Regions from separate parts of the Clostridium sediminicola genome, predicted to be linked through region 1. Evidence: riboswitches for the same ligand, from Rfam matches in the RefSeq annotation. Region 1 holds a riboswitch; each other region holds the start of a gene.
The links. A riboswitch is a leader RNA that binds a small molecule or an ion and turns the genes downstream of it on or off. The one in region 1 is predicted to bind cobalamin.
Positions count from the first base shown of each region.

Region 2: it holds a riboswitch for cobalamin, as region 1 does, so the genes downstream of both, ACQ3F0_RS25810 (cobyric acid synthase) here and ACQ3F0_RS09180 (ABC transporter substrate-binding protein) in region 1, are expected to answer to the same signal.
Region 3: it holds a riboswitch for cobalamin, as region 1 does, so the genes downstream of both, ACQ3F0_RS15595 (aminotransferase class V-fold PLP-dependent enzyme) here and ACQ3F0_RS09180 (ABC transporter substrate-binding protein) in region 1, are expected to answer to the same signal.
Region 4: it holds a riboswitch for cobalamin, as region 1 does, so the genes downstream of both, hemA (glutamyl-tRNA reductase) here and ACQ3F0_RS09180 (ABC transporter substrate-binding protein) in region 1, are expected to answer to the same signal.

Region 1 covers NZ_BAABMF010000004.1:54,064-61,838, forward strand. The annotation lists gene ACQ3F0_RS09150 (CsxC family protein) at 302-1,216, shown strand; gene ACQ3F0_RS09155 (GNAT family N-acetyltransferase) at 1,236-1,688, shown strand; gene ACQ3F0_RS09160 (AraC family transcriptional regulator) at 1,782-2,492, shown strand; gene ACQ3F0_RS09165 (DMT family transporter) at 2,655-3,557, shown strand; gene ACQ3F0_RS09170 (MerR family transcriptional regulator) at 3,656-4,444, opposite strand; gene ACQ3F0_RS09175 (MATE family efflux transporter) at 4,555-5,934, shown strand; cobalamin riboswitch at 5,999-6,178, shown strand; gene ACQ3F0_RS09180 (ABC transporter substrate-binding protein) at 6,364-7,338, shown strand; gene ACQ3F0_RS09185 (FecCD family ABC transporter permease) at 7,361-7,775, shown strand, end outside.
Region 2 covers NZ_BAABMF010000037.1:8,279-16,053, forward strand. The annotation lists gene ACQ3F0_RS25790 (transketolase) at 1-52, shown strand, start outside; gene ACQ3F0_RS25795 (transketolase family protein) at 45-980, shown strand; gene ACQ3F0_RS25800 (DUF2238 domain-containing protein) at 1,202-1,885, shown strand; gene cobS (adenosylcobinamide-GDP ribazoletransferase) at 1,899-2,651, shown strand; cobalamin riboswitch at 2,739-2,912, shown strand; gene ACQ3F0_RS25810 (cobyric acid synthase) at 3,025-4,536, shown strand; gene cbiB (adenosylcobinamide-phosphate synthase CbiB) at 4,581-5,522, shown strand; gene ACQ3F0_RS25820 (pyridoxal phosphate-dependent aminotransferase) at 5,538-6,587, shown strand; gene ACQ3F0_RS25825 (cob(I)yrinic acid a,c-diamide adenosyltransferase) at 6,861-7,388, shown strand; gene ACQ3F0_RS25830 (class IV adenylate cyclase) at 7,582-7,775, opposite strand, start outside.
Region 3 covers NZ_BAABMF010000009.1:183,133-190,907, forward strand. The annotation lists gene feoB (ferrous iron transport protein B) at 1-150, opposite strand, end outside; gene ACQ3F0_RS15585 (FeoA family protein) at 212-457, opposite strand; gene ACQ3F0_RS15590 (metal-dependent transcriptional regulator) at 691-1,164, shown strand; cobalamin riboswitch at 1,244-1,431, shown strand; partial or broken gene ACQ3F0_RS15595 (aminotransferase class V-fold PLP-dependent enzyme) at 1,545-1,616, shown strand; gene ACQ3F0_RS15600 (aminotransferase class V-fold PLP-dependent enzyme) at 1,597-1,737, shown strand; gene ACQ3F0_RS15605 (DeoR/GlpR family DNA-binding transcription regulator) at 1,910-2,758, shown strand; gene ACQ3F0_RS15610 (iron-containing alcohol dehydrogenase) at 2,774-3,937, shown strand; gene ACQ3F0_RS15615 (class II aldolase/adducin family protein) at 3,959-4,582, shown strand; gene ACQ3F0_RS15620 (S-methyl-5-thioribose-1-phosphate isomerase) at 4,617-5,648, shown strand; gene mtnK (S-methyl-5-thioribose kinase) at 5,756-7,009, shown strand; partial or broken gene ACQ3F0_RS15630 (Na+/H+ antiporter NhaC family protein) at 7,496-7,775, shown strand, end outside.
Region 4 covers NZ_BAABMF010000006.1:28,545-36,319, forward strand. The annotation lists gene cobA (uroporphyrinogen-III C-methyltransferase) at 1-1,052, opposite strand, end outside; gene hemC (hydroxymethylbilane synthase) at 1,063-1,935, opposite strand; gene ACQ3F0_RS11795 (NAD(P)-dependent oxidoreductase) at 1,904-2,584, opposite strand; gene hemA (glutamyl-tRNA reductase) at 2,542-3,738, opposite strand; cobalamin riboswitch at 3,918-4,094, opposite strand; gene ACQ3F0_RS11805 (C39 family peptidase) at 4,213-5,229, opposite strand; gene ACQ3F0_RS11810 (GGDEF domain-containing protein) at 5,257-6,360, opposite strand; gene ACQ3F0_RS11815 (FMN-dependent NADH-azoreductase) at 6,475-7,143, opposite strand; gene ACQ3F0_RS11820 (hypothetical protein) at 7,441-7,596, shown strand; gene ACQ3F0_RS11825 (transaldolase family protein) at 7,725-7,775, opposite strand, start outside.

The sequences.
Region 1 (7,775 bases):
AAAATTAGCAGCCGTATTTTGGCTGCTTTAATGTTTGGAAGGCGTATTATTTAGCCGATAGTTAAAAAACTAGTACCTATCAAATGAAGAGTAAGATGTAAACAATAGTTTTTTCGGTGATGATAGGATATAAAGCAAACTATTGTTTGTTTTTAGTCTATTTTGAATTAATAATTCATATTATAAATATAGAGATACTATACAAAATTTCGATTTTGAGGTATAGATAAATAAATAATACTTGAATTAAGTTCATGGTAGATTCTTTTTAGTATAAGTAATTAAGAAGGAGAATTCACATATGTCAAGAAGGCATAAACATAAAAGTGATTCTAAGAAAAAAAATAGGCATCCAGAATGCCAAGTTGTTAAAATTGAAGAAACTACAACTGTTGACAAAGTTATCAATAATGATAAATCAGAGAATGATAGTTTAGGGGATACCATAGAGAGTTTAAGTGAATTTGATATAGTTGATATTGAAGCAAACAATGATATTTCTCAATCAGAAGAAGGAGCAAATGATGAAGTAAGTGAAGACTATAGGGTTGAGGTTTATAAATCTTCAATCATTAAGGAATGTTCTAATGAAGTAATTAAGACTAAAAGTAAAAAGAATACAAACTCAGTTGTTTCTATGCTTCCTGTTTTATTAGCAGTTTGTAAAGTTAACATAAACTTAGAAGCAATAATTAATTTTTTTGAACCGGTTTTAGAAATATCTAAAATAAACAAAAATGTAATTTTAGAAAAATATTATTTTATGCAAGAAACTAATACATTGTTTTTGCAAGGATTTATTAGACAATATGTTGAGTATGCTTCTGTAAAATCAGTTAGAGAAAAATCGATATGTGGAGATGTAGCATATTCAATGGTGTATATTCCTTTTGAATGTTCTACAGATGTATATCTAACAACTAAAGCAAAACAATTGAAAAGAACTTCTTCAAATGAAGAGAATTACCGAAATAGTAGTACTTTTGAAGAAAATTCGTTTTCAAAAGTATATTACCATTCACAATACTTTAACAATAATGTATTTTGTGAACTTGAGTCAGCAAAAATTTTAGAGCTCAGTATAAAAGAAGATAAAGAAAAGTTGAACGATTTTTTTGTAGATGAATACACATTTAAAAAGTTGAAGGAAAAAGTTGTTGTGTCGTTAACAATTAAATTATTACAAAACCAAGAGATTTTTATTCCTGGTGATTAGTATATGAAAGGAGAAACTTTTGAAAAAGATTTTTGAAATCAAATACGAAAATTTACAAAAGTGTGCGGAACTACACAGAGAAGTATTTAATGACAAGCCATGGAACGAAAAATGGACATTAGAAACATCTTACATAAGATTATCTGATATATATAGAACACCAAATTTTATAGGTTTAATGTATGTTGAAAATGGAAATGTTATAGGAGCAGTGTTTGGCAATTGTGAGCAAATGTACGATGGCAAACGTTATTTTTTAAAAGAGATGTTTGTTGATAAAAATTTAAAAGGAAATAAAATTGGAAGTGAAATGTTAGCAGATATAGAAAAGCAGGTTAAAAAGTTTGATATAAAGGCAGTTTTTTTATTTACTTCAAGAGGAAATCATACAGATAGATTTTATTTCAAAAATAAGTACAAGATTTATAGAGAATTAGATAATATGGTTATGATGGGAAAGACAATAAAATAATTCAATGTATTTCGGGGACGGGTCTAAACTTTACTAAGAGTTGAGACCCGTCCCTAAGTAATATGATATAATAAAAAACAAGAGGTGAGTAAATTGAATGGTATAAAATGCGAAAAAAGGGTTTATACAAACAAATTGAATACTCATAATCATCCATTTGCTCAAATGATAATGCCGATACATGGAAAGCTTCATATAGAAACAGACTATAAAAACCTTTTATTGGACAAAAATTATTTATTTTTGTTGCCCCCTGAGTGTTTGCATGGTTTCAAAGCTGATAACAGTAATGAATTTTTAGTTTTAGATATACCAGAGCATATGGTTAATAAACATGATATGGATAAAATGAAAGGTGGTAACAAGATTATTCTTGATGAAAAGTGGAAGGCAATAAGATATTTATTATTAAATGAAGCATATAAAAAACAAAATTCAACTGCAATTAATAATCTGTTCCAATATTTGTATAGTTTTATTCCACAAGAAAATATTTCTGAATCTATAAAATATATTAATGAAAATTTTGCACAAGAGATAGATTTAAAAACTCTGGCGGAGATTGAGCATTATAACATTACTTACTATAGCGAGTGGTTTAAAAAGAACATGAATATTTCTCCAGTAGAATATATACAAAACTTAAGAATAGAAAAAGCTAAAGAACTTTTAGTAGATACTGATTTTTCCATATTACAGATTGCTCAAATGGTTGGATATAAACATAATTCATCTTTAACTAAAAGGTTTAAGGAGTTGGAAAAGATGACGCCAATGAAGTTTAGAAAAAGAATCCGAAAATAAGCAAAAATACATCATGAAATCGACAAAGCTTTTTTCTTATAATAAAATATAATATAAATAAGAGAATTTAATAACTACTAGCAAAGTAGTTATTTTTTATTTGGAAGATTTTTTACATGGAAATAAAATTTACTGTAAACTGCTAGAGGAGAGAAAATTAATATGGAAATAAATAAAACTAGAAATAAAAGAAGAAATGCTTATTTAAATTTATTTTTGTGTATTTTATTGTGGGCATCAATACCTGTAGCAACAAAAAAAATTCTTGTAGAGTTGGACAACTTACAAACATTATTCTATTCAACAGTTTTCTCATTATTGGTAATGGGTATATTAATGATAGTTCAAAAAAAGAAAAAGGAACTAAAAAAATATAGTATAAGGCAATATTCAATAATGTTTTTCTTGGGATTCTTGGGAAATTATTTATATTATATTTTATTATATGGAGCGATTGATAAAACAACGGCTTCAGAAGGCTTTATTCTTGCATATACGTGGCCAATGTTAGTATTAGTATTATCATTTATAATACTTAAGGAGAAAGTAACGCTAAAGAAAGTAGTAGGAGTTTTAATTAGTTTTTTCGGTATAATTATAATAACAACAAATGGAAATATAACAAAATTCAATTTAACGAATTTATATGGAGATATACTTGCGTTAAGCGGAGCAATTGTTTTCGCACTATTTTCTGTTCTAGGAAAGAAATATAATTTTGATAAGACAATAAGCGTTTTTATTTATTTTCTAAGTGCATTAATATTTTTAATTCCTACGGTTTTAAATTTTTCGGGATTAGTTTTACCAAGTTCAAATGTTTGGATTTGGATCATCTATAATGGAGTTTTTGTAAATGGTGTATCTTATATATTTTGGTTTAAAGCTCTGGAAGGCGGAGAAACTGCAATAATTTCCAATGTTCTTTATTTGACTCCTTTTGTTTCTCTAATATATATTTCAATATTTTTAGACGAAAAAATATTGATGAGTTCTGTAATTGGCTTGGTAGTTATTGTTTTTGGAGTGGTATTGCAGTATATAGGTAAACCATTTTTTAACTAACATTTCAAGATAATATGAAAAATATAGTTGACAATTGAAATAAAAGACGAACTAAAACAGTGACAAGTGACAAGTTGTGTAAGCAAATAAAAATCTAATTATCTCTTTATAAGAACTTGCAAATTTAAATTAATACTCTCCAGATGAAAGTTTGAATATCTGATATTCTCTATTGAAATAACTTTTCCTATTGGCACAAGCTTATTCTTTTTTAGATAATCGTAAAATTTTGTTTCTTCAATATCAAATTCTTCAAAATCTTCAATAAAGGTATTATAGTTTAGATAAGTTCCTTTAGGTAGAATTATAGTATCATATCCCTCGAAGTTTTTTGTTTCATGTGTTTTAGGTATACCAATTGTAAAATTTTCATTATCTAAATTAATATAATAGATATCGTGAGTTACATCTAAATAATTTATGTTTTTAGATTTCATAATTTCATACATTTCTTTTATTGTATATTCAAATATTTTTCCTGTTTGAATACAATAGAGTTTTCTTTCAGGAATATATAGAATTTGATAATTTGTTTTTAAACCTTTGAAATCTCTCAGCATATTCAAGTTTTTGGATACATACTTTTTTTTGTTTTGTAACTCAATTATTTTTGAATCTATGGACGATAGGGATGAATTAAGAATTTCAATGTAATCGTCAATAGAATAATTATTTATAATAGTTTTCAATTGTTTTAAAGGAATATTTAGCTTTCTGAATAAGAGAATTGATTCTAATTTATCTAACTGGGAATAATCGTAAAGTCTATAGCCATTATCATCAATTTTGCATGGTGATACCAAACCTTCTTTTTCATAGTAACGGATATTTGATGTTGCTATATTCAATAAATTTGCCAATTCACCAATAGTTAAATATTTACGCAATATTCATAACCTCCTTATTGACCTTGAACCTACTTCAAGGTTTATTATAAAAGAGAAGAAGAGTTTTAACAAGTTTTATAAGTATGACAATCGGGAGGAAATAGGAAAAAATGGAATCAAATAAAAGAAGAGATATTGACTTAGGGAAAGATAAAATTCCAAGGATTTTTTGGAGCTATGCAGTTCCATCTATATTGGCATTATTGGCACAAGAAACTGCAGGTTTTGTAGATTCAGTATTTATTGGGAGATATGTAGGGGCTGATGGTTTATCAGGAATTACGCTTATAATGCCGGTTATCATGTTTTTGTCAGGAATAGCAGCAATGATTGGCATTGGTGGAACTACATTAGCTGGTATTCATAAAGGAAAAGAAGAGAATGATAAAAGTAATAATTATTTTAATGTTACTATAGTATTTTTAGGAATAGTTGCAGTTATGGGTACTATTCTTTTATTTGGATTAAGTGAAAGATTTGCCGATTTATTAGGTGCAGAAGGTCAAGTGGCAAAGTTTATGATTGATTATGCAAAAATTATTTCATTGTTTTTTCTACCATTTTTATTAGTTTTCGCATGCTCATTTTTCTTGAAATTAGATGGTAAGCCTGTTGAAGTAGTTGTGATTATATTATGTGGTACAGTTATTAATATAATATTGGACTATGTTTTTGTTGTAATTTTTGGATGGAGTATGGAAGGAGCTGCTCTTGCTACAGGGATTTCACAATTAATTCCGTGTATAATTATGTTATATATTATTAAATATAAATCATCATGGAAGTTTTCAGTTCCTATTTTTAAGAAGAAAGAGATATGGGCAATGCTATTTAATGGATCATCTGAGCTCTTGAGTTTGGCAGCTGTATCTATTGCAGGACTTTTATATAATATTATAATAATAAAAAATATTGGAGTTCATGGTGTAGCAGCATTTGCAGTAGCTATGCAAATATCAACAGTTACAACATCAGTATTTTATGGTTTTGCAGAGGCAATCCAATCTGCTGTTAGTTATAATCTAGGTGCAAATAAACTCATAAGAGTTAAGAGTTTAAGGAATATGTCAATTTATGCAAATTTAGTTTCAGGGATTATAGTTTGTGTAGTTTCGTTGGTGTTTGGAGAAGGATTGGCCAGTATATTTATCAAAGAACAAGGGACTATTGAGTTAGCAACATATATATTAAAGTATTTTGCATTTTCATTTTTATTGACAGGGATAAATATAACTTTAGCCACTTATTATACTGCTGTTAATTCACCAGTGTTATCAGGAGTATTGTCATTATCGAGGAGTCTAATAGCACTTCTTATAGGGTTACTATTAATGCCAATGATATTTGGAGACAAAGGTATATGGATGGCAGTAATATTTGCTGAAGTTGTTACGGTGATTGTGGGAAGTTTATGTGCAAAACGGTATCCATTTGGGATCATTGATATTAGAAAAATTAAAAGTAATAATTTAATTGAAAAAATATTATAATGGCAGTGATTAACTTTTATCTTGACATAGTTTTTTTAGATTGATAATATGTATTTAACAATAGAATATTGCAAATATTATAGGTGATTGCCATAAAAGGTGATTAGAGGGAAATGGGTTAAAAACCCATGCGGTCCCGCCACTGTAATGAGGAGCGTTCTAATAATTTGCCACTGAGAAATCGGGAAGGTGTTAGAATGTGTTGATACTAAGCCAGGAGACCTGCCTATAAAGTATAAATAACAAACTTACGAGGATAAGCTAATGTTATGATTTTGTATGATATTTATGCATTTCAATAGTTGTTTTAATTGGAAATTTATTAAATATCATATATCGTATATTAGAATTATGAACTGTTATCCTTTGATAGCGGTTTTTATTTTTGTAATAAAAGCTGCGGACTTACAAAGATAAGGAGGAGAAAATATGAGCAAAATTAAAAGAGGGTTAGGATTAGTATTAATTACAATTTTTATGTTCTCTTTTGTTGCATGTGGAAAGACTATAAGTGACATTAATAAAAATACTAAGGAAAAGAAAGTAGAAGAAAATAAAGAGATAAAGAAAGAAGAAATAAAAACTTTATATCCACTAACTATTATAGATTCTTTGAAAAGAGAGGTTAAGATAGAAGAAGAACCTCAAAAAATTATTTCTATTGCTCCCAATATAACTGAAATAGTATTTGCATTAGGAGCATCAGAGAAATTAATAGGAAGAACTGATTATTGCACTTATCCACAGGAAGTATCGAAAATTGAATCAATAGGAGGGATGCAAGATCCTAATGTGGAAAAAATTGTTGAGCTTAAACCAGATGTGGTTATTGCATCTACTCATTTCAAAAAAGAAATCTTAGAAAAATTAGAATTATTAGGAGTAAAAGTTGTTGTTTTGTATGGAGAAGAAAGCTTTGATGGAGCTTATGAATCCATATTAAAAGTAGCAAATATACTTAATAAAAATTCTCAAGCTGATAAAGTAGTTAAAGATATGAAGGAAAAAGTAGAATTTGTAATTAATACAGTTAATGATGTTGAAAAACCTTCTGTTTATTACGTTATTGGGTATGGAGAAGGTGGAGATTATACTGCTGGCAAGGGAACATTTATTGGAGGAATTATAGAAATGGCAGGAGCTAATAATGCTGCTTACGATGTAGATGGATGGTCTTATAGCTTGGAAAAACTAGTTGAGAATGATCCTGACATCCTTATTTGCTCAAATAAATGGGATTCAAAGACAGGAATTCAAGCAGCAAATGGATATAAAGATTTAACTGCTGTTAAAGAAGGAAAATTAATGGAGATTGATAGTGATCTGATACAACTTCAAGGCCCAAGATTAGCTGATGGTCTAGAAGCTATGGCAAAATTAATTCATCCCGATTTATTTGATTAGTTTTATGAAAATAGGTGACATAATGGATTACGCTAACAAAAAAAAATATTTTAAAGAAAAATTTTTTATAATGTTAATTTTTTTATTCATAGTAATAGTTATTTCTGCTACTTTAGGAGTTGCAAATGTATCATTTTTAGATTCTATTAGAATTATTTTAGATAAAATACCCTTAATAGAAAAGTTAATAAATACTAATGATATAAAAGAAGTTTACCAGAAGATTATTTTAATGATAAGATTACCAAGAATATTATTAGCAGGGCTAGTAGGAGCAGGGTTATCAACTGTAGGATGTTCTTATCAAGGAATATTTAAAAACCCTATGGCTGACCCTTATGTTTTGGGAGTTTCTACTGGAGCAGCACTTGGCGCAACCATAGCTATTATTTTTGGATTTACTATATCTTTTTTTGGTCTAGGAATAATAACTTTTT
Region 2 (7,775 bases), on a different contig from region 1:
TATTTCTGCGCTAAAAGAGCTTGATAAACAGGAGGTGGAGCTAAATGGATAAAATCATGGCCCCAAGAGATATGTATGGAGAAACACTATTGGAATTAGGTGAGAAAAATTCAAAAATATTTGTATTAAATGCTGATGTTGCAGCTGCTACTAAAGTAGGATTATTTGGAGATAAATTTAAGGATAGGTATTTGAATGTTGGTATTTGTGAACAAAATATGGTTGGTGTTGCAGCTGGGCTTGCAAGAAGTGGATATATTCCAATAATGAGTACTTTTGCTTGTTTTGCTCCAGGAAGATGTTATGACCAAATAAGACAATCAGTTTCATATTCCAATTTAAATGTTAAAGTGATTTCTACTCATCCAGGCTTAGCTATTGGTATGGATGGAGCTATTCATCAAAGTTTAGATGATATAGCGTTAATGCGTGAATTACCTAATTTTATAGTTTTAACTCCTTCTGATGAGATAGAAACAAGAAAAGCAATAATAGCTGCCATTGAACATAAAGGGCCAGTATATGTAAGAGTTGGTAGGAAAGAGTGTAAGAAACTATTTGATGAAAAGAAAGTATATTTTATTGGTAAGTCTTATAAAATAGTAGAGGGTAAGGATATATCAATTTTAGCTCATGGTTCTATGGTGCAATTTGCTTATGATGCTTCAATAATATTAAAAGAACTTGGTATTAGTACAAGAGTAATAAATATTTCTAGTATAAAGCCCATTGATGTAGATGCAATTATTAGCTGTGCAGAAGAAACAGCAGGAATAATAACTGCAGAAGATCATTTTAAATATGGAGGATTATATAGTGCAGTTTGTGAAGTTGTATCAGAGAAGCACCCATGTATAGTAAAATCAATAGCTGTTAATGATACTTTTGGAGAGTCTGGGATGCCAGATAAATTATATGAGAAATATGGTCTTACAGTAGAGAATATTGTGAAAACAGCCAAAGAAATTATGAGGATATAATAATAAACAGTTAATAACCAATATTAAGCAAAGGGAGAATGTTTAGAAAATCCCTTTGTTTTTTATGAAATTTTAATTGACGATATTGTTTTCTAATAGTTACTAGTGTATTATTGGTATTAATAATACACTAGTAACTATATTTTATCATAAATTAAAATGTTTGATTTTATAGGTAAAAATATATATATTTCGCATATTAATAAACTAAGGATAAGGAGGTGTGTGAAATTAGACAGCGTATAAAGAATACAAGGTTTGAGATTTTTTTTGCAAACTTTTTTAGGATTTTATTAGCATTATCGATAGTTATAAGTTTTTTAAGAAAAGACTATCTTGACTTTTTTATAGCAGTATTTACTTTATTTTTAACTTTCTTACCATTTATTATTGCAAAGAGGAATCATATAAAATTACCTTCCAGTCATCAAGTAATTATTTTAGCATTTATATTTGCGGCTCAATATTTAGGGGAGTTAAACTCTTATTATTTGAAATATTGGTGGTGGGATGTTATGCTTCATACTATGTCAGGGGTAATCCTAGGTTTTGTTGGAGTTTTGTTGGTATATATTTTAAATAAAGAAGATAAGGTAGATGTATATTTAAGTCCTTTTTTTGTTGCAGTTTTTGCTTTTACATTTGCAGTAGCTACTGGTGCCTTATGGGAAATATTTGAATTTATAATGGATTCTGTATTTGCTTTGAATATGCAAAAATCAGGTCTAGTAGATACTATGTGGGATTTGATAGTTGATTCATTAGGTGCTTTTGTTGCTGCATTTTATGGGTATTTATATGAAAAACACGAGAGTTCTGAAACTGTTAACAAATTATTTTCTAATTTTTTGAGTATTAATAAGGAAATATTTGAAGAGGAAGATAAAATAGATAAAAGTGTTTAAGGAGACGATAGTAATGAAACAATTTTTGAATAATTTTCTTTTATTCATTCAATTTTTCACAAGAATACCAATAAATAAAAATTTGCAATGTGAAAAGGAGAACTTTAGGAAAGGTGCTATATTTTTTCCTATAATAGGATTGATAATAGGAGGAATTCAGTTTATTTTTGCAAAATTATTATTTGACTATTTATCATTTAATGTTTTAGCAGTATTGGTAATAATGATTCCTGTTATAGTCACAGGTGCTTTACATTTAGATGGATTAGGAGATTTATGTGATGGATTTTATGCATTCAAAGGTGGTAAAGATAAGATTATTGAAATAATGAAAGATAGTACTATAGGAACTTTTGCTTGTGCAGCAATTATTTTTGATATTTTATTAAGATATACAACTATGGAAAATTTGCTTCAGTATAGAAATTTATGTTTTATTATTGTAGTGCCAGTTATATCACGATTTACAATTGTATTAATTGCTTATTTAGGAAAGAATGCAAAAGAAAATGGAACAGGGAATATTTTTATAGGAAATATAAATCTACCGATTCTTTTAACCTCATTAATAATAACAGTAGTAATTAGTAGTTTATTGTTAAATATTATTGTTGCAATTAGCTTAATTTTGATAAGTGCATTAGTAACATTTGTATTTAATAAATATTGTGAGTACAAAATTGGAGGGTTAACTGGAGACCTTTTAGGTGCAAACAATGAAATAATTGAGATTTTTGTTTTGATAATAGGGGTAGCAGTTTTATAATGCTAAAAATATTACCAAAAGAACTGTATATGTCAAAAAATAATTCCTTGATAAATTAAATTAGTTATAATAAACTATACTTACATGTGAATAAGAAAAAATTTTGGTGCCAATTAGTTGGTGAAAAGGGAATGTGGTGAAATACCACAGCAGCCCCCGCTACTGTAATGATGGACAAATCTTTGTAACCACTGTGAAAACAGGAAGGTAAGATAAGGTAGAAATCAGAGCCAGGAGACCTGCCAAGAGTTTTTTGGAATAACTTTCGGAGGGAAGGTTGATTCTCTGTTTAATTGGAGATTTTTACAAACACACTCTGGAAGTGTGTTGTTTTATTTTTTGGAATTATAATAATAGTTTTGGGAGGAGTAATATGTCAAAAATAATGATTCAAGGAACAGGATCTACAGTTGGGAAAAGCATACTTACTGCGGCGCTTTGCAGAATATTTAAACAAGATGGATATTCGGTAGTTCCATTTAAAGCTCAGAATATGTCTTTAAATTCTTATATAACACTTGACGGAAAAGAGATGGGAAGAGCACAGGTTTTACAAGCGTATGCTGCTGGCCATGAACCACAAGCATATATGAATCCAATTTTGTTAAAACCAACGGGAGATAAGAATTCTCAGGTAATTGTAAATGGAAAAGTATACGGAAACTATACTGCTGTTGAATATCATAACCTTAAACCAATATTTAAAGATATGCTTAAAGAACAATTCGAAGAGCTAGAAAAGGAATTTGACATTGTTGTAATTGAGGGTGCTGGAAGTCCGGCAGAAATTAATTTAAGAGACAATGATATTGTAAATATGGGATTTGCAGAATTAGTAGATGCTCCTGTTTTATTAGTTGGAGACATAGATAAGGGTGGAGTTTTTGCATCTCTTGCGGGGACAATGATATTGCTTAATGAAGATGAAAAAGCTAGAGTTAAAGGAACTATTATCAATAAGTTTAGAGGAGATGTGGAAATACTAAAACCAGGACTTGATATGATATATGATGTAATAAAAGTTCCTTGCGTTGGAGTAGTACCATATTTTAATTTACAATTAGAAGATGAAGATGGTGCAGTAACATTTAATAAAGAACAAAATGCACCAATTGATATAGCAGTTATTAAGCTACCGCATATATCAAATTTCACTGACGTTGATTCGTTAAATATTGAAGAAGATGTAAGTGTTAGATATATTACAAGAGTAGATGAATTTAAGAACCCTGATGTTTTAATCATTCCGGGAAGTAAAAATACCATAGAAGATTTATTAAGTATTAGAAATGCTGGGATTGAAGATAAGATTATTGAATACAGCAAGCGTGGAAAAATTATAGGAATTTGCGGTGGATATCAGATGTTAGGAAACATTATAAAAGATCCTATGCATACTGAAACAAAATTAGATGAAATAGAGGGATTGAAATTACTGGATATTAGTACTGTTATGCAAGAAGAAAAAGTTATGACAAGAACGGAAGCGGTTTTCTCAAATAATTTTAATAAAGCATTAAATATTGAGAATGATGAAAAGAGAGTATATGGATATGAAATTCATATGGGAGATACTTACTATGGTGAAAATACTATGCACTTATTTAATATTGAAGAAAAAAACTGTGAAAAAGTAAATATTAAAGATGGTGCAATAAATGAAAAAGGAAATATAATGGGTACTTATATTCATGGAGTATTTGATAGTTCTGCGTTTAGAGAAACATTTTTGAATAATATTAGAGTTGAGAAAGGATTAGAGCCAAGGAAATCTATAACTTATGAGAGTATTAGGGAAAGAGAAATAGATAAGCTGGCAGACTTAGTAAGAGAAAGTCTTGATATGGAGAAAATTTACGAAATGGTTTTGAAAAAACAAAGATAAACATTAAGTTTACCTGTTGTTTATCTACATAATAGGAGAGTAATATGATAGATTTAACTATTGCTATAATACTTGATTGGTTAATTGGTGACCCTAGATGGTTTCCTCATCCAATTATTTATATTGGTAGATTTATAGGGTATTTAGAAAAAAGAACGAGGAAATTAGCAAAAAACAATAAAGAATTAAAAACTTTAGGATTAGCTATTGTAATAACGGTTGCAGGTATAAGCTTTGCTATTCCATTTCTTATACTAAATTTATTAAAATTTAATAGTGTTTTATTTCATATAGTAAATATAATGATTTTGTGGACAACAATTGCTGCAAAATGTTTGCATCAAGAAGCAGGAAAGGTATCCTATGCTCTTAATGATAACGATTTAGAAGATGCAAGATTGAAATTATCATATATTGTTGGTCGGGATACTAAAGAACTTACGGAAAATGAAATTATAAGAGCGGATGTAGAAACAGTTGCAGAAAATACAGCTGATGGGATAATTGCACCGTTATTTTATGCAATTATAGGAGGTGCCCCACTAGCTATGTTATATAAAGCTATAAATACAATGGATTCTATGTTAGGTTATAAAAATGAAAAGTTTAAGGATATAGGTTTTTTTCCCGCTAAAATAGATGATGTATTTAACTTTATACCAGCAAGAATTACAGGTATATTAATAAGTTTATCAGCGCCTGTAGTTAAAGGAAATATAATTGAAAGTATGAAAATAATGATACGAGATAGAAAAAATCATAAAAGTCCCAATTGTGCTTATCCAGAAGGAGCTGCTGCGGGAGCAATAAGAATTCAACTAGGTGGAATAAATACATATTTTGGTGAAAAAGTTTATAAGCCAACTATAGGGGATGAGTTCAATTCATTAAATGCTAAGCATATAATGGAAACTATTAAACTTATGTACTGTTCGGAAATATTATTTATTGGTTTTGCTTTTTTGTTTAGAGCAATGTTGAAATAAAAGGGTGGTTAGAAGATGCATGGTGGAGATATTTATACACATGGTATATTAAAGGGAAAGAATTTAATTGATTTTAGTTCTAATATTAATCCATTAGGAGTTCCAAAAAGTTTTACTAGGAACATTGATGAAGCTTTAAGTAACTTAAATAAATATCCTGATATTCATTATAGAAAGACAATTGAATATTTAAAAGAATATACAGGTAAGGATAAAGTTCATTTTTTACTTGGCAATGGAGCTGCGGAATTGCTTGATTTATCTATAGCATTATTCAAAAAAGTAGTATTAGTTGTTCCTTCCTTTATAGAATATGAAGAAAGTGCTGTTAAATGGGGTAGTGAAGTTAACTATAGTTATTTGAATGATGATTTTACAATAAATTATGAAGATATTTTAGAAAAATTAGAAAGTAATGATGCGCTTATTATTGCTAATCCTAATAATCCAAATGGAGGCTGTATTGAATCGGAAAAACTACAGCCCATAATGGAATACTGTGAAAGACATAACAAAAAAATTATTATTGATGAAGCATTTATTGAATTCGCAGGAATTAATGAATTCTCGTTGGAAGATGAATTGGATAAATTCAACTGTTTAATTATCATAAGAGCATTGACGAAATTTTTTGCTTTACCAGGAATAAGGTTTGGCTATGCTATGACAAAAGATAAACTTTTATATGAAAAAATCCAAAATAAACAGTTACCATGGAATATAAATTGTTTTGCAGAAAGTGCAGTAAAACATGTTTTGTTTGATGAAGAGTATATACAAAAGTCAAACTCATGGTTAAAAGAAGAAAAAGAATATTTTTTATGTAAATTGAGAAAGTTAAATGTGTTTGAAAATGTTTATGATACAAATGGAAATTATATTCTTTGTAAATTAAATAATTTAGATTGTAATGAACTTTACAATAGACTTTCTGAAAAAGATATTTTAATTAGAAGATGTGATGATTATATTGGTCTAAGTAATAAATATATCCGAATAGCTATAAAGGATAGGAAATTAAATGATATATTGTTAAGAAGTCTTAAAGAGATTGATACTGAATAAGTATAAATTGCGAACAAGTTCGCAATTTATAGTGACAAGTTACAAGTGATAAGTGACAAGTTGTGGATACCTTCCGTAAACGAAAGCTTTTAATTAAACAAAATATAAAAAGAATCCTTTTGCGATAGCAAAAGTACATTATCCCATCATCGAAGATGATAAAGGCTTAGTTAAAGATTTTCTGCAAGAAAATCAACCTTAACTTATCACTTGTCACTGTTTTAGTTCGTCTTTTATTTCAATTATGATGTAATAAATAGGGGGGTGTTTTAATTGAGTACAAACAAAGATAAGGGCTATGTTCAAATATATACAGGAAATGGAAAAGGAAAGACAACGTGCTCGCTAGGGCTTTCATTAAGAGCAGTTTGTGCAGGAAAAAAAGTTTATTTTGGTCAATTCGTTAAAGGTATGGATTATAGCGAATTAAAGTCTCCGGATATACTTCCAAATTTTAAAATGAAGCAATATGGAAGAGATGGATTTATATTTAATAATCCTACAGATGAGGATATGGAATTAGCTAAGGAGGCTTTAAAGGAACTTAAAGAAATTTTATCATCTGGAGAATATGATGTTGTTGTGATGGATGAAATAAACATTGCTATTTACTATAAACTATTTTCAGTAGAAGAAGTTATAGATATGTTAGATAAAAAAGCTGAACATGTGGAAGTTATTATGACGGGAAGATATGCTAATGAAAAGCTTATTGAAAGAGCAGATTTAGTTACTGAAATGAAAGAAATAAAGCATTACTACAAAAAAGGAATACAGGCAAGAGTTGGGATAGAAAAATAAGATAGAAAAAGGCATATATATCTAGAAAGTCGCTACACTTCGCTAAGAAATTCTAATTTATTATCTTAAAGGAGCAGGTTTTTGTTCAACTAAAAATCTCTTCCGGAAAATAAATAAGAATTTCTAAAGCTTGTTACGATGACTTTTACGATATATATGCTTTTTCAGATTACTGAAGGATGGAATTTTAAAATTAAAGTTCTGCTTTTAGTTCATAAATTGTTTTAGATGTTGTATCATCCATTGAATATCCTAAAAGTTCTATTACTTCTTGAGCTTCTTCTTCATCTTTACTTTCAATTTCAATATATGGATATGGATAAAAGTTTATATCATTAATATCAATTTCTATAAGTGTGTTTTTATATTGATAACTTTCTCTATATT
Region 3 (7,775 bases), on a different contig from region 1:
ATTAAGACCAGTTAAGTTATTGAAAATTGTACTTTTGCCAACGTTAGGATTTCCACCTAGAGCAATTACTTTATCATATGAATTAGTTTTTTCGATTTTAAGTTCTTCCTCAAGAATTTTTTTACCAGTGGATTTAGTGGTAAGTCCCATTAATTTTCCTCCATACATAATAATTTTTTATATTAATATAAATTAATAGTAATGATTAAAGTTACTGATTTGTATATTCTACTAGTATAGTAGAAGCTACTTCAGAGCGTAGAGCAATTACCGCACCTCTAATAAGATAAGCAACAGGGTCTCCAGATGGGCTTTTTTGCAAAGATTCTACTACTGTTTCACTAATTAAACCTAAATCCAGCAATCTTCTTCTCAACAAACCTTTAGCTATAAGTTTTTTTACTTTACATTTTTTCCCGAGTGGTAATAAGTTTAGCGGAATATAATTAGTGTTCATATTAAAACTACCTCGTCATATACAATTTTATAATATTAGTTTTAAATAAAAAGAATTGCCTTAGAGAAAAAAGTTTTCTCTACACTAAGATATGATAAATACTTTTAATATGTTATTAATATATATTCTATATGGAGAGATTTTTGTAAAGAAGTTTTCGCAATTTATAGTAGTTGTGAATTATTAATCTAAAAATGTAATAAAATAATTAGTGGAAAAATGGTGGTGGTTTAATGGATGATAAATTTTATACAGTTAGAGGTTATGAATTACAAAGGTATAATAAAAATATGTTAACTCCTGCACTTGAAGATTATTTAGAAATGATTTATAGAAATAGTTTAAATGAACCCTATATTAGAATAAATACACTTGCTCAATTACTAAATGTTAAGGATTCTTCAGCTTCTAAAATGGTAAAGAAACTAGGTGAGTTAGGATTTGTGAACTATAAAAAGTATGGGATAGTAACTTTAACGTATAAAGGAGAAAAAATTGGAGGATCTTTATTAAAAAGACATAATATAATAGAGGGATTCTTGTCTTTTATAGGTTGTAAAGAAGATGCTTTACTTGAGACTGAATTAATAGAACATATAATTACAGACAAAACTGTGAAGAATTTAAAAATTATATGCGAATTTTTTAGTAACAACAAAGAAATTTCAGAAAAATATATCGAATATAGAAAAGAATTTCATGATTGATTTGAGTTTTGTTTAGAAATAATATTATATAGAAGCCAAATTGACAATTTTATTTACCTTGCATATAATATTAGTTAAAGTGAATATTGTAGATATAGGTGCCATAAAATTATTATGGATAATAGGGAATTAGGTTAGAAGCCTAGACGGTCCCGCCGCTGTATAAGTCGAGCTGTTTATTTTTTATCCACTGCCTTTAATTAGGTGGGAAGGTATAAACAGCGTTGAAACTTGAGTCAGAAGACCTGCCTATATTGAGTTGCTATTAACTCTACGGATGGTAGGGGGCAAAATCAGACTATATATACTATATTGGTCTTTTTGTGCATATATAAACCGCTTATCATTGATAAGTGGTTTTATGATTTCTATCCTTTTTAAAAGAAGGAGATAGGATTATTGTAAGCGAAGCAGAGCATCATTCAAATTTTGTTGTGTGGCAGCAATTATGATCTAGGGATAGTTTTAGATAAATTTAATATAGCTATTAGATTTGGGAATCATTGTGCTCAGCCACTGATGAATGCTTTGAAAACTGATGGGACATTAAGAAATTCATTTGAAATATTATAAAAAAGATTAAATGCCAAATAAAAAAATGGAAAATCAACATATTTTACAATAAAGACTCAGATGAATCATAATCTCATCTGAGTCTTTATTATAGAATATTAATTAGTTTATGTGTATAAATATTTAAAAATATTGTGGAGAAATGTGTATAAATGTGTCGCGATATTAATTTATGTTGATTAAAGTTGTGATATGTGGTAAAATGTTGTTAACAAATAAAAATAAGAATGTAGAGGGATTAGAAGCAATGTTAGCAGTTGACAGGTTGAAAAAAATAGAAGAATTATTAATAGAAAATGGTAGTGTATTAATTAGTAATTTAAGTGAATTATTTGATGTATCCGAAGAGACCGTTCGAAGAGATTTGGATAAACTTGAAAAAGAAAACAAATTAAAACGAGTTCGACGTGGTGCATATTTACCTGAAACCGCAGATAATGAAGTTCCAATTGGAATAAGGGAAAAAATTTATTTAGAAGAGAAACAACTGATAGGTGAAAAGTGTATTGAAATGATTGAAGAGGGTGACTGTATCATGCTTGATAGTAGCACAACAGCACTGTATATTGCTAAAAATTTAAATACAAGCAAGAAAAAAGTTACTGTTATTACGAATTCTTTGATGATTACACATGAATTTGATAAAAGTAAGACTGTTAAAGTAATTTGTTTAGGTGGAATACTTCGAAAAAGTACTAGCTCTTTTGTTGGATATATGACAACTGAGAACTTAGAAAAATTATCTGCTGATAAAGCATTTATAAGCTGTTCTTCAATAAGTACAGACATGGGTGTAACAGATAATCATGAATTAGAAGCAATGGTAAGGAAAAATATGTTGACAAATTCAATGAAAAAGTATTTGGTAGTAGACTATACAAAATTTGATTCACCTTCTGTCAATAAAATTTGTAAATTGAATGAATTAGACGTGATTATAACAGATAGAGAAATATCGAAAAAATATAAAGAGGTTTTAATTAAAAATGAAGTGGAAATAGTTATTGCGAGTGAAGAATAGGAGGGTGAAGTTGTAATGGAAAATTTTACATTTAAGAGTGCTACTAAAATTATTTTCGGAAAAGATGCTGAAAATACAGTAGGTGAACATGTTATAAAACATAGTCGAAAGGTATTGATTCACTACGGTGGAGATTACCTAAAAGAGTTTGGGATTCTTGATAGGATTATTAAATCATTAGAAAAAAATGGTGTGGAATGTGTTGTTTTAGACGGTGTAGTTCCTAATCCAAGGTTGTCGCTTGTGTATAAAGGTATTGAGATTTGTAAGAAAGAAAATATTGATTTTGTATTAGCTATTGGTGGAGGAAGTGCTATTGATTCTTCAAAAGCCATTGCTTTAGGAACAAAGTATGATGGTGATGTTTGGGATTTCTATTCAGGTAAAGCAACACCTAAAGAGGCCTTAAAAGTTGGTACAATCCTTACAATTCCAGGTTCAGGTTCAGAAATGTCAGAGAGTAGTATTATTACCAATGAAGAGAAGAATTTAAAATGTGGAATAGATTGTGAATTGATTGTTCCAGAGTTTTCTATTTTGAATCCTGAAATGTGTTATACGATACCACCATATTTTATGTCTTGTGGAATAGCTGATATTTTATCACATTTATTTGAAAGGTACTTCACGCCTACAAAAAGTTCAGTACTTAGTGATTATTTATTGGAAGGTGCAATGAAAGCTATTTTAGAGGTTGGTCCTAAGATGAAGAAAGAACCGAAAAATTATGATAATTGTGCAGAAATTATGTGGTTAGCGACAGTTTCACATAATGGCATGTTAGATGCAGGAAGAATTACAGACTGGGCTTCTCATAGAATTGAGCATGAGATAAGCGCTCTTTATGATATAACTCATGGTGCAGGAATGGCAATAATTTTTCCTGCATGGATGAAATATGTTAAGAATGTAAATATAGATCGATTTGTACAATTAGCCACAAGAGTATTTGGAGTTGAAAATGAAAATAATAAAGAAATAGTAGTAGAAAAAGGAATAGCTTGTTTAGAAGAGTTCTTTAAGTCATTAGGGTTAAAAATTACTTTAACTGAAGCAGGGATTCCTGTAGATAGGTTTGAAGAAATGGAAATCAAAGCCATTGGTAATTCAGATCATATTGGTAACTTTAAACAACTAAAAAAAGGTGACATAGTAGAAATTTTAAAACTAGCAATTTAAAAAAATATAGGAGAGTTAGATATGAATTTAAAGGAATTAAAATATGAATTATTAGAAGCTGCAAAATCATCATATAATTTAGGGCTTGTAGCTGGAACTAGTGGAAACGTAAGTGTTTATGATAGTAAAACAGATAAGATGGTTATAACTCCATCAAGTATACCATATGATACAATGACTTCAGAAGATTTGGTTGTTCTAAAGTTAGATGGAACTATTATTGAGGGATATAATAAACCTTCTTCAGAATGGAAAATGCATGCTCAAGTTTACAAGGAGCGAAAGGATATCAAATGTGTTTTGCACACACATTCACCTTATGCTACTGCATTTGCAGTTTGTCAAGAAAAAATCCCGGTAATTTTAATTGAAATGGTACCATTTATTGGAGGAGATGTTCCAGTTGCAAAGTTTGGAATGCCAGGAACAGAGAGTATTGGTATTGAGGCATTAAGTGTTTTAGAAGAGCGAAAAGCTTGTCTTTTAAGTAATCATGGAACTTTAGCAATTGGAGAATCAATAGATAAAGCATTAACGTCTTCAATTTATCTTGAAGATGCAGCAAAAATATATCACCTTGCTAAAAGTGCTGGAAATGTAAAAGTGCTTTCAGAAAAAGAAATAGATGCTATGAAAAACTCTTAGATTAAAATTATAAATTTATAAAAGAGGTGTAAAAATGTTTAGAGCAGATAAAGGACTAGCATTCATATTACAATATGAGAATGTGGCATGGTATGAGAATGGAAAGGTTCGTATTTTAGATAGAAGAATTTATCCTTTAGAAACAAAATTTGTAGAGTGTAAAACTCATGGTGAAGTTTCTCAGGCATTGAAGGATATGGTAACTCAAAGTGGTGGACCTTATATTGCGGTAAACATGGGAATGGTTTTAGCTGTTCATGAGGCAAAGAATTTACCGAATGATGAGTATATCCAATTTATTAATAAAGCGGCCCATACATTGTGCTATTCTAGACCGACTACTGTAGCAAATATGCTTAAGGCTGTAGATAGGTGTCATAAAACTGCACTTGAGGTAGTAGAAAATCGTGAAAATGCAGTTCAAATTGTTTTAGAAGTTGCAATTGATGAAGCTAACAAAAAATATCAAAGATATGAAAAAGTAGCTGAATATTTATATGATAAAATTCCTAAAGATGGAACAATTATGACTCAATGCTTCGGTGAGACAGTTGTTGGAATGTTAATGAGACTTTGTATTGAAAACAATAATAATATTAAAGTTATTTGTGCAGAGACTAGACCATATTTTCAAGGAGCTCGGTTAACAGCAAGCGTCGTTAGAGATATGGGGATTGATGTAACTGTAATAACTGATAATATGCCAGGCTATGTAATGAAACTAAAGAATGTAGATTTATTTACTTCTGCCGCAGATGCGATAACAATGGATGGTCATGTTGTAAATAAAATAGGAACATTCCAAATGGCTTTAGCAGCTCATTATTGGGGAATACCATATTTCACTACAGGTATTCCGAACTATAAACATCCAGATACTAGTTCTATTAAAATTGAGGAAAGAGATTCTGAATTTGTTACACAAGCCATGGGAGTTAAAACTACTATGGAGGGAGTTAAAGGTTTTTACCCTGCCTTTGATATAACTCCACCTAAATTGATTTCAGGAATTGTTACGGATAAGGGAATTTATTCTCCTTATAATTTGAATAAGTACTATGAATAAGGACATTCAGTGAACAATGCACAGTTGACAGTATACAGTAAATGATACCTTTTACTGTATACTGTACACCGTAAACAGTCAACTAGAAAAAGAATGGAGGTAGTAATATGAGTGATGTTCATGAAGGATCAGGACGTTTTAATAAATATTTTCTAATGGAAGAAAATGATGTAGTTGAGTATGCAAAAGAAAAACTAAATTTCTTTGAAGATACAACAAACCTAGATTGTAAAGAAATAGGTGATGGGAATTTAAACTATGTGTTCAGAATTGTTGACAAGAATTCTGGTAAATCTTTGATTTTAAAGCATTGCAGTGAAGATACTAGGGCAAAATCAGGAAGAAAATTAAATATAGATAGAAATATAATGGAATGTAAGATGTTGCAACTTCAAAATAAGTATTGTAAGGGGTATGTTCCTGAAATATATATGTTTGATGAGATTATGAATTGCTATGCTATGGAAGATTTATCTACATATTCAATTATGCGGACATCTTTATTGGAGAATAAAACATTTTCACATTTTGCAGATAACATTACAACATTTATGGTAGATACTTTATTACCAACAACTGACGTTGTTTTAAATCATAAAGAAAAGAAAAGATTGGTAAAAGAATATATAAATCCAGATTTATGTGAAATAAGTGAGCAATTGGTTTTTACAGACCCATTTGGTAATTTTTCTAACGAAAATATTGTTCTGAATTCAATGGAAGAATTTGTGCAGACTAATATTTATAGTGATAAATCACTTAGAGTAGAAGCTGCAAAATTAAAATTTAACTTTATGAATAATGCGCAAGCACTATTACATGGTGATCTTCATACTGGATCAATATTTATTAATGAAAATGATTTAAAAGTAATCGATCCTGAATTCGCGTTTTTTGGTCCGATAGGATATGATGTTGGGAATGTAATAGCTAATTTGTTTTTAGCATGGGCACATGGATTTGCAACTATCGAGAATGAAGCAGAAAAAGCAAACTATATGTTAAGTATTGAAAAAAGTATTGTCGATATTGTAGAGATGTTCAAAAGTAAATTCATCAAAAAATTTAGAGCAGAAGCTACGGATTTAATGGCTAAAACAGATGACTTTGATACTTGGTATCTTAAAAGTATTTTAGAAGATACAGCTGGAACTGTAGGACTAGAAATGATAAGACGTATTGTTGGTATTGCGCCTGTTGCAGATATTACTAGTATAATTGATGAAGAAAAAAGAGCTAATGTTCAAAAAATATTAATTTTAGTAGGTAAAGATTTTATACTCAATAGAAATCAATATACAGCTGGAGAACAATTTATAGAAACACTTAAAAATATAGTGAATTGTACTAATCACAACTAGTGAATAGATAAAGTTCAAAGAATTAAATGAATTGGCTACTCAGAGGTTTATTTCATATAAATATTCAAATTAAAGAGAATCTAATGTGAAACTTAATTTTACTTATATCAAAAGATCGATAACATAATTAATGCATTGCTAAAAATATGAATTTTATTATTTTATCAATGTATTAATTATTAGTTGATGTTACTTATCTAAAGTTAATAGTTGAACTGGAATCTCTATATATTATAAGGAGGTGACAATTTTTAGAGGTATGACCTTACAGTAAAAGTAGTTTATCTGTAACGGAATGAGTAAATGGAATAGCCTTTTGATAGATAAAAGCAGCAATATTAGATGTTTTAAATGTAATCGTTATTATTATCAATTCTTCACAAATTATATGGTAAGGCAAGCATTATTTTTAGCAATGGATTAATAAATAGTTATTGAATTATTTTGGTTTTTTACAAATTACTTAAATTCTAGGAGGAATTATTAATGAAAAATGAAAATCAAGACAAGAAGTATAACAGTTTTTTAGGTTTAACTCCATTGATATTATTTTTAGTTTTATTTTTAGCAACAGGGATAATTACTAAAGACTTTACTAATATGCCTGTACTCGTTGCATTTATAATTGTATTAGCATATTCTTTATGCCTTAATAGAAAAGGCGAAAAATTATCCTTAGATAAAAAAGTTGATATTTTTTCTCGTGGTGGGGGAGATCCTACAATAATACTAATGGTTGTAATATTTATATTAGCAGGTGCTTTCT
Region 4 (7,775 bases), on a different contig from region 1:
TCTGGGATTATTCCTCTGTCTTTTATAGCCTTAGTTGTAGCAGGTCCAATTGATGAAAATATAGCTTTAATTTTTCTAATATCATAGTTTACTTCTTTTAGATAATCAAAGAAGGCATTTACCCCATTAACACTAGTAAAAATTATATGATCATAATTTTCTAATCTATATATGTACTCCTCAAGATTTTCAGCTGTCCTTTGTATTTTGATAGAATTTATTTCTGTAACTTCTGCTCCAAGTTTTATTAATTTCTCTGTTAAAGACTTTGCTTGCTCTTTTGTTCTTGTTACGCAAACATTTAGTCCAAATAAAGGTTGTTTTTCTTTCCAATTTAATTCTGAATTTAATTTAACAACATCCCCAACCACGATTATACAAGGAGATTGTAATCCTGCTTCTTTTACTTTTACGCTTATATTTGTTAAGTCTCCTACAACTTTTTTTTGCTTTGCCGTTGTACCTCTCATAATTACAGCACAAGGAGTTTTTTCGTCTTTACCTCTTGAAACTAATTGCTCAATTATTCCATCCAAGCTTCCTAGTCCCATTAAGAATACTAAGGTTCCTTCACAAGTTGCCACTGCATCCCAGTTGATGTTTAGCTTTTTAGCACTCATTCCTGTGAATACATGAAAACTTTGTGCCAAGCCTCTATGAGTAATTGGTATTCCTGCATAATTTAAAACTGCAATAGCAGAAGTGATCCCTGGAACTACTTCAAACTCTATACCTTCATCTATAAGTCTTAAAGCTTCTTCGCCACCTCTTCCAAATACATAAGGGTCTCCCCCTTTAACTCTTCCTACAATATGACCTTTCTTAGCTAATTCAACCATTAAGTCATTTATTTCATCCTGAGTCTTATAATGAGCACCAGGTTCTTTCCCTACATAATAAACTTCGCAATCTTCATTAATATGTTTTAAAATATTACCGCCAGCTAGTCTATCGTACATTACCGCAGTACACTCACCTAGAATTCTAGCTGATTTTAGTGTCATTAGTTCTTCATCTCCAGGGCCAACACCCATAAGGTAAACTTTGCTCATATCTATCTCCTTAACCTTCTAATATTTTTCTTGCAAGTTCGCGTCCAAGTTCTTTGCCATTATCTTTGTGTCCAGATATTCGTTTTTTAACTACTTCTCCATTCAATTCATAAATACCTATGATATTCATTTTATCTCCATGAAGGGTAGCATGAGCTCCTATACAAATATGGCATCCACCATTAAGTTCTCTCATATATGCTCTTTCCGCTTCAACACAGATTCTAACTTTATTATTATCTAGTTTTCTAAATATATCTGCATTTTTACTTTTTGAAACTATTTGGATTCCTAAAGCTCCTTGTCCGATTGCTGGAACCATATCCATTGGGTGAAAATAATCTGTTATAACATCTTCCATTCCTAATCTTTTAAGTCCTGCCGCCGCTAGTATAATTCCATGAAGATTTTCCGTCTCAATTTTTTTTAGTCTGGTTTGAACATTTCCTCTAATAGGTACTGTTTTGATATCTGGTCTTAACATTTTTAATTGTTTTTCTCGTCTAAGGCTACTAGTTCCGATTACAGCACCCTGTGGTAATTCTCTAAAATGAATGCCCTTATTTCCTATAAACACATCTCTAACATCTTCTCTTTCAGGCATAGCTGCAAGTTCAAATATTTCATTCATTTCATAAGGAACATCTTTCATACTGTGAATAGCTGCATCCCCTTCTTCATTTATAAGAGCTAATTCAATATCTTTTGTAAATAATCCCTTACCACCAATCTTATTTAAAGACACATCTAATCTTTTATCGCCTTCTGTAACTATCAAGAGTTTTTCACTATCTAAATCAAAATTCTCCTTTAATAGCCCCATAACATATTCAGTTTGAACCTGTGCTAACTTACTCTTTCTGGTCGCCAATTTTATATTCAAAATTTTTCCCTCCATAGAACATTTTCAAAACTAAATCCGCTTTTTCTTTTGAAAACATGTATTTAAAATCTTCACTTGATATAAACTCTAATATTTCTTTTTTGAACTCACTCTCTTTGGCTTTCTTTCTAAGTCCTACTGCATAACCAACAAAATCATCGTACTCCATTAAATTATCTTTGATTACTTTATTTAAGTATCTGCTAATTCTAGGACTTCCTCCCTTTGTGTGAATACTATATCCGATATTCTCAGTTTCTCCACTCATAGGCATTATAAAGTTTCCCTTTTTAAAATCTGTACAATTTAAATATAATTTTGAAAGGTTTTCGCAATCCTCTATAATTTCTTTAAGTTTTTTATCATCGTTAATCGCAATAATTATAAGATGCTTATCATTAATATAACTTTTTCTATATTCATCTTTTATAATTTGTAAATTATTATTTTGAGATAATTCATAAAACTCTTCTGAAATTTTTTTAGATATAACCGTTACTGAGCATGTTTTTTTCAATAATGTTTTGGCTTTTATAAGAGCTGCTTTTCCTGCACCGATTATTAATACTCTCATGCCATTTGATATTAATGAAATTGTGGCATAATCTATTTTTGAGGAAAGAATATCTTTTCTATTATGTTCAAGCATTCTTCGCCACTACCTTTCAATTGTTCCTCTTTTAGTACTTCTATGGCTCGATTTATATAAAAATCTGATGTACTTTTTATCATTGTTTTTGCTAACTCATCTGGATTCTTTGTATACTTTTTATTTTTAAAAGTATTGAATCTTCGCTGACTTACAGATTCACTAAGGTTTTTCATATCTTTTATATAAGGAACTATATCCATTATTAGTTCATAGTCTCTATATTCGTGAATATATTTATCTAATATTTCTCTGTTTTGCTCCATTATTTCTTTTCTTTTTTGCTTGTTCTCATTATCCATAAGAGAAATTCTATCTATATCAATTACTTCTACTTTCTGAAGTTCTTTTACTTCCTCTTCCACATCTCTAGGAATTGCCATATCAAAAACAAGGAATTTTTTATGGGGTAATTCGTCTTTCTTTACAATTATATGTGGCGATGATGTACAACTTATTATGCACTGAACATTATTATAATTTTGAACTTTTTCATGAAATGAGATATATTCTATTCTTGAATCCTGTGATTTATAGATTTCTTTATTTCTTACAACTATATATAATTTCTCTAATCTATCATTGGTCAGGTATTTTTCAACAAGCTTACCTACCTCACCATAACCAATTAACATGTATTTTGACACATTTCTTTTGTAACTCTCTTTAGCTACAATAGAGGAAGATGATATTGGAATTCTGTACATACCACTTTTCCATCTAAATTCTTTTCCACAAGTTATTGCTAGCTGAAAAAGCCTATGTAATGCTTTACTGATACTCTTATTTTTCTTTGATATCTCAAAAGCAGTCTTTACTTGTGAGAGTATTTGATCTTCTCCAAGTATTTTTGAATGAAATCCACATGTCACTTCCATTAAGTGATGAACTGCTCTTTCCTCTTCACGAAAAAATGTATATTCTTTAAGACTTTTATCCCAATTCAATTCTTCAAAAACTTTATCAACAGCTCTTTCTCCTATTACATCAGAATCAAAATAAATTTCCGTTCTATTACATGTGCTAAGAATTACAGAGCCTTTTGAAAACTTATTTATGCTATCTAAAGCTCCCTCAATTTGCTTATTTAATATTGAAAGTTTTTCTCTTATTGAAATATCTAGGTTATGTCTCAAACCTATAATTTGAATCATGATAACACCCCATAAATATCAATTTTGCTGCGCAAAATTCTCTGCTGTAAACTGTCTAAGTTTTGATTTCCCAAAACAAAAAACCTCTGCTATAAACAGAGGTTTGTATTCTATGACTTATACCATAATTATATTTTTTAATAACTATAGCTGTGAAACTCACTTCCCTCCGAAGTATCTGTTCTTAATAATCGCTGGCAGGTCTCCTGACTTACACATCACTCTCCTCCCACCTTCCCAAACTAAAAGTTCAGTGGTCCCGGGATTCGTCTTTGTTTACAGTAACGGGGGCTGTAGCAGACTCTCACTGCTTTCCCTATTAAACTTATAAAAAGTACCAAGATTATTCAATATTCTATTATGACTTCATTATACATTATTAGTATTCGCCAAACAATAAATATATTTTAGTTTTTTGTATTATTTATATATATAAATAGAAATAAAGCTAAAATTAATAATAAAAATAATAATTTATAAATTATTATTTTTTTCTATAATTAACAACTTATCATACCATACTTTAGATGCTCTGATTACTTCTTCTTCTTTGTAATATCTGTCTTTTCCTTTATATGTTCCATCTGAATAAGTTTCATTCCAACTATTTGGGTCGTATACTTCAAAATACATCTTATCATCAACTACTATATATCCTTTTACTATAATAAAATGTCCACTGGAACCCCAATAAAATCTATCAACATGCTCTTCATAGGAATCTTCATTTATAGATATTTCTCCTGATTTTATTCCTAATAGCATTATATTACCTTTATCTAATTGTGAAATTATAAATTCTTTTGTTACATTTAAATGCATTTTTGATTCTATACCATAGCTTTTGAGATAATTTTGAACATCTTCAGTAAACCATCCACCATCATCGCCATAGTGTAAATTCCTAGCATCCTCAGCATATCCTTGGAAATTTTCATCTGCCCATTTACCAAGCATTTCTGCACTAGCTGGTCCACAGTTTGTACTAGAATATTTTCCTGTGTTTGCTTGGTCAACATACCAATCATATTCTTTATCATTGCTAACCTTTTCAGTCATATATTTTCCAAGACCTAAAGATTGTTCAATGGGTAATTTATCTATTAAAAATTCTGTTTTGATCTGCTCATTTAACTTACCGAAATATCTTCCTTGAACATCGTCAACTTGAAAAGTGTATTTTTCTCCTAAATTATAATTACTTTCAGCTGGTTTAATAACTAAATTTTCACTATCTGAAACTAAACTATAGCTAAGAGCAACTGAATTACCACTGGAATCCAGAACTTTTATATTATTTTTGGTCTTTTCATCTAAAACTATACCAGTGCTAAACTGTACATTTATAGTCTTATAATCATCAATATAGGATATTTTTTCTACTTCAATAGGTTCCATAAAATAATATTTAAATCCTATACCTGAAGTTATAAGTAATAAAAACATTAATATAAATAATATTTTACTAAATATGTTTTGTCTTTTTCTCATAATAATCTCCTATATATAAAGTCATAATTAGTTAAAAATAATTTCGTTACCGCCCTCTTTTTTAGCTCTTTTTAGATATTTATTAACTCTAACTAATAAGTCTTCCATACTCTCTCCTTCTTGAGGGGACGCCACACCAAAACAACATGTTATAGTTCCTACATTACTAAAATAATGGTCCCAAATACCCTCTTTTATACGTTTAGTTACATTCAAAGCTATTCTTGTATCTACACCAGACAGTAGTATTACAAACTCTTCTTCACCCCATCTAGCAAATACATCATTACCTCTTATAAAAACCTTTACCATCTTTGTAATTTCTCTTAAAACTTTATCTCCTACAGATTGTCCCAATTCTAGGTTTATTTTTTTGAAATGATCTATTTCAAACATAACTATAGCAAGATTTCCTTTATGATTTTTATAATAATTAAATAATCTTCTATATTCCTCATCAAATTTAAATCTATTACTTATTTCACTTAATTGATCAATTATTGAAACCTGCGAGAATTTCTTTTCCGTTAAATATTGAACCCTTTTATAGCTTGAAATTCTAAATGTTAATACACCAATAAATAAAATGTTTATCGTAACATAAGATATTGTTGCCAAAAAATGCATAACCTCGATATCTCCTATTACTGCATAAGAAAAAATAAAATAAGATATTGCAAACATCAATGAAACTATTAAAGAATTTATCCATTTATTGGGTAGCAAAAAAATTCCTATCATAATAACAATAACTTCAAAACAATGAATAAAATAATCTGAAAATCCGTTTAAATATGTACTTACTAAGTAAACCACACAAAAAATCACTTCATAAAATGTAAACCATTTTTTTAAACCATTATAATTTTTAGATTTTTCTATCACAATTATCAAAGAAATACTACACAATAAAATAGCAATCCTCATATATGTGGTTATATTTAGAATTGCTTTACCATCTAAAACGTTATTTAAAGTTCCATATGCGATATATGCTATAGAAATTATTAATAGTATAATCTGTATATGTTTCTTAAAACTGCTTATTTCACTTTCAAAAAACTCTTTCTCTAGTTTTTTATCAAATATTCCTCCAATTATTGTAACAGGTTTCTTACCCTTAGTTATCAAAAAATCACCTCATAAAATTTTGCAAGTATATAAATATTATATCATTATATATCGGCTATACATACAAACATTATACCATCAAACAAAGAAAAAAGTAGTAAAATATACCACTTTTTATCTATTTGATGATACTAATTGTCTAGAAATTTTGTTTATTACATTATCCATTTCTTTATAGGCTTTCTCTATAGCAACTTCTTTACCAATTTTAGGATCATCAACTCCTTCAACCAATATTTTTTCAAATTTATTTATACCTAAAAATTTAAATATATCATGACAATAGTTCACCCCATGATTATATTTCCAGCCTAAAATTATTGGAAAATCGCCTCCAGATGATTGAATATAAACCATATTTCTCTCTTTATCATCCAAAAGACCTTTTACTTCTTCAGGATCCACCTTAATAACTTTATTATGTTGGATAATACAGTCAAGATATCTTTTAAGCCTTGATGGAAACATAACACTCCACATTGGCGCGGCAATTACATAAGTATCAGCACTTAAAAATTGATCACATAATTGATTTATTCTATCAACTTCTTTGCGTTCATTATCAGTCAAAGCTTCATATTCTTCGCCAGTTACAAGTTCAGCTCTTCTTTTAAAAAGTTTATAATTAATTTCTGGTATAAATTCATTGTATAGATCTAATTCCATGAGTTCGTAATCTGGGTTCTTTTGCATAAACCTGTTTACAAATTCTCTTCCTACCTTTTTGCTTGTAGATAATTCTTCTGGTTTTGAGTTCACTGGGATATATAAAAGTTTTTTCAAATAAATCACCTTCCCTTATTGTTCGTATAATTATTTTTCGTTATAGAAAAATAATTATACAAATAATATAAAAAAAAGGATAATAGTTAGAAAATTTTGCATTTGTTTAGATTTATCATATAAATATAAACATAGATTTAGTAGCAATTCATTAAATATTAACAAATTGTTTATATGTAAATGTTTAAAACACCCAGAATCGCCTTAGATGACGATTAATGAGCTAAAATCGCATTTGAAAGTCCGTATTTATGGTCTTATAATTATTCTTATATTATTATTTAGGAGGAACTACATATGATTTGGAAAATATCTAACACAATTGAATTAGGTGTTTCAATTGGTTCAATAATATTAGCAAATAAATTTTGGATTGCTGGTGCAATTGCTTCTTTCACTATGTTATTATTAATCTACTCAATTTTATTAAATGGAATCAAAAAAGAAAATTAAGGTAGTTAGCTTTAATTCTTTTAAGATTAACAGCTAACTACCTCTTATTATTCGTCTAAGGAATATTAAATTATGCATTTTTATAATCTTATTATATTTTCATACCTAAGTATAATCAATGAAATTGATTACTTATTATAATTCTTATCTACTTTATCCCAATCTACTTGAAATTGTTC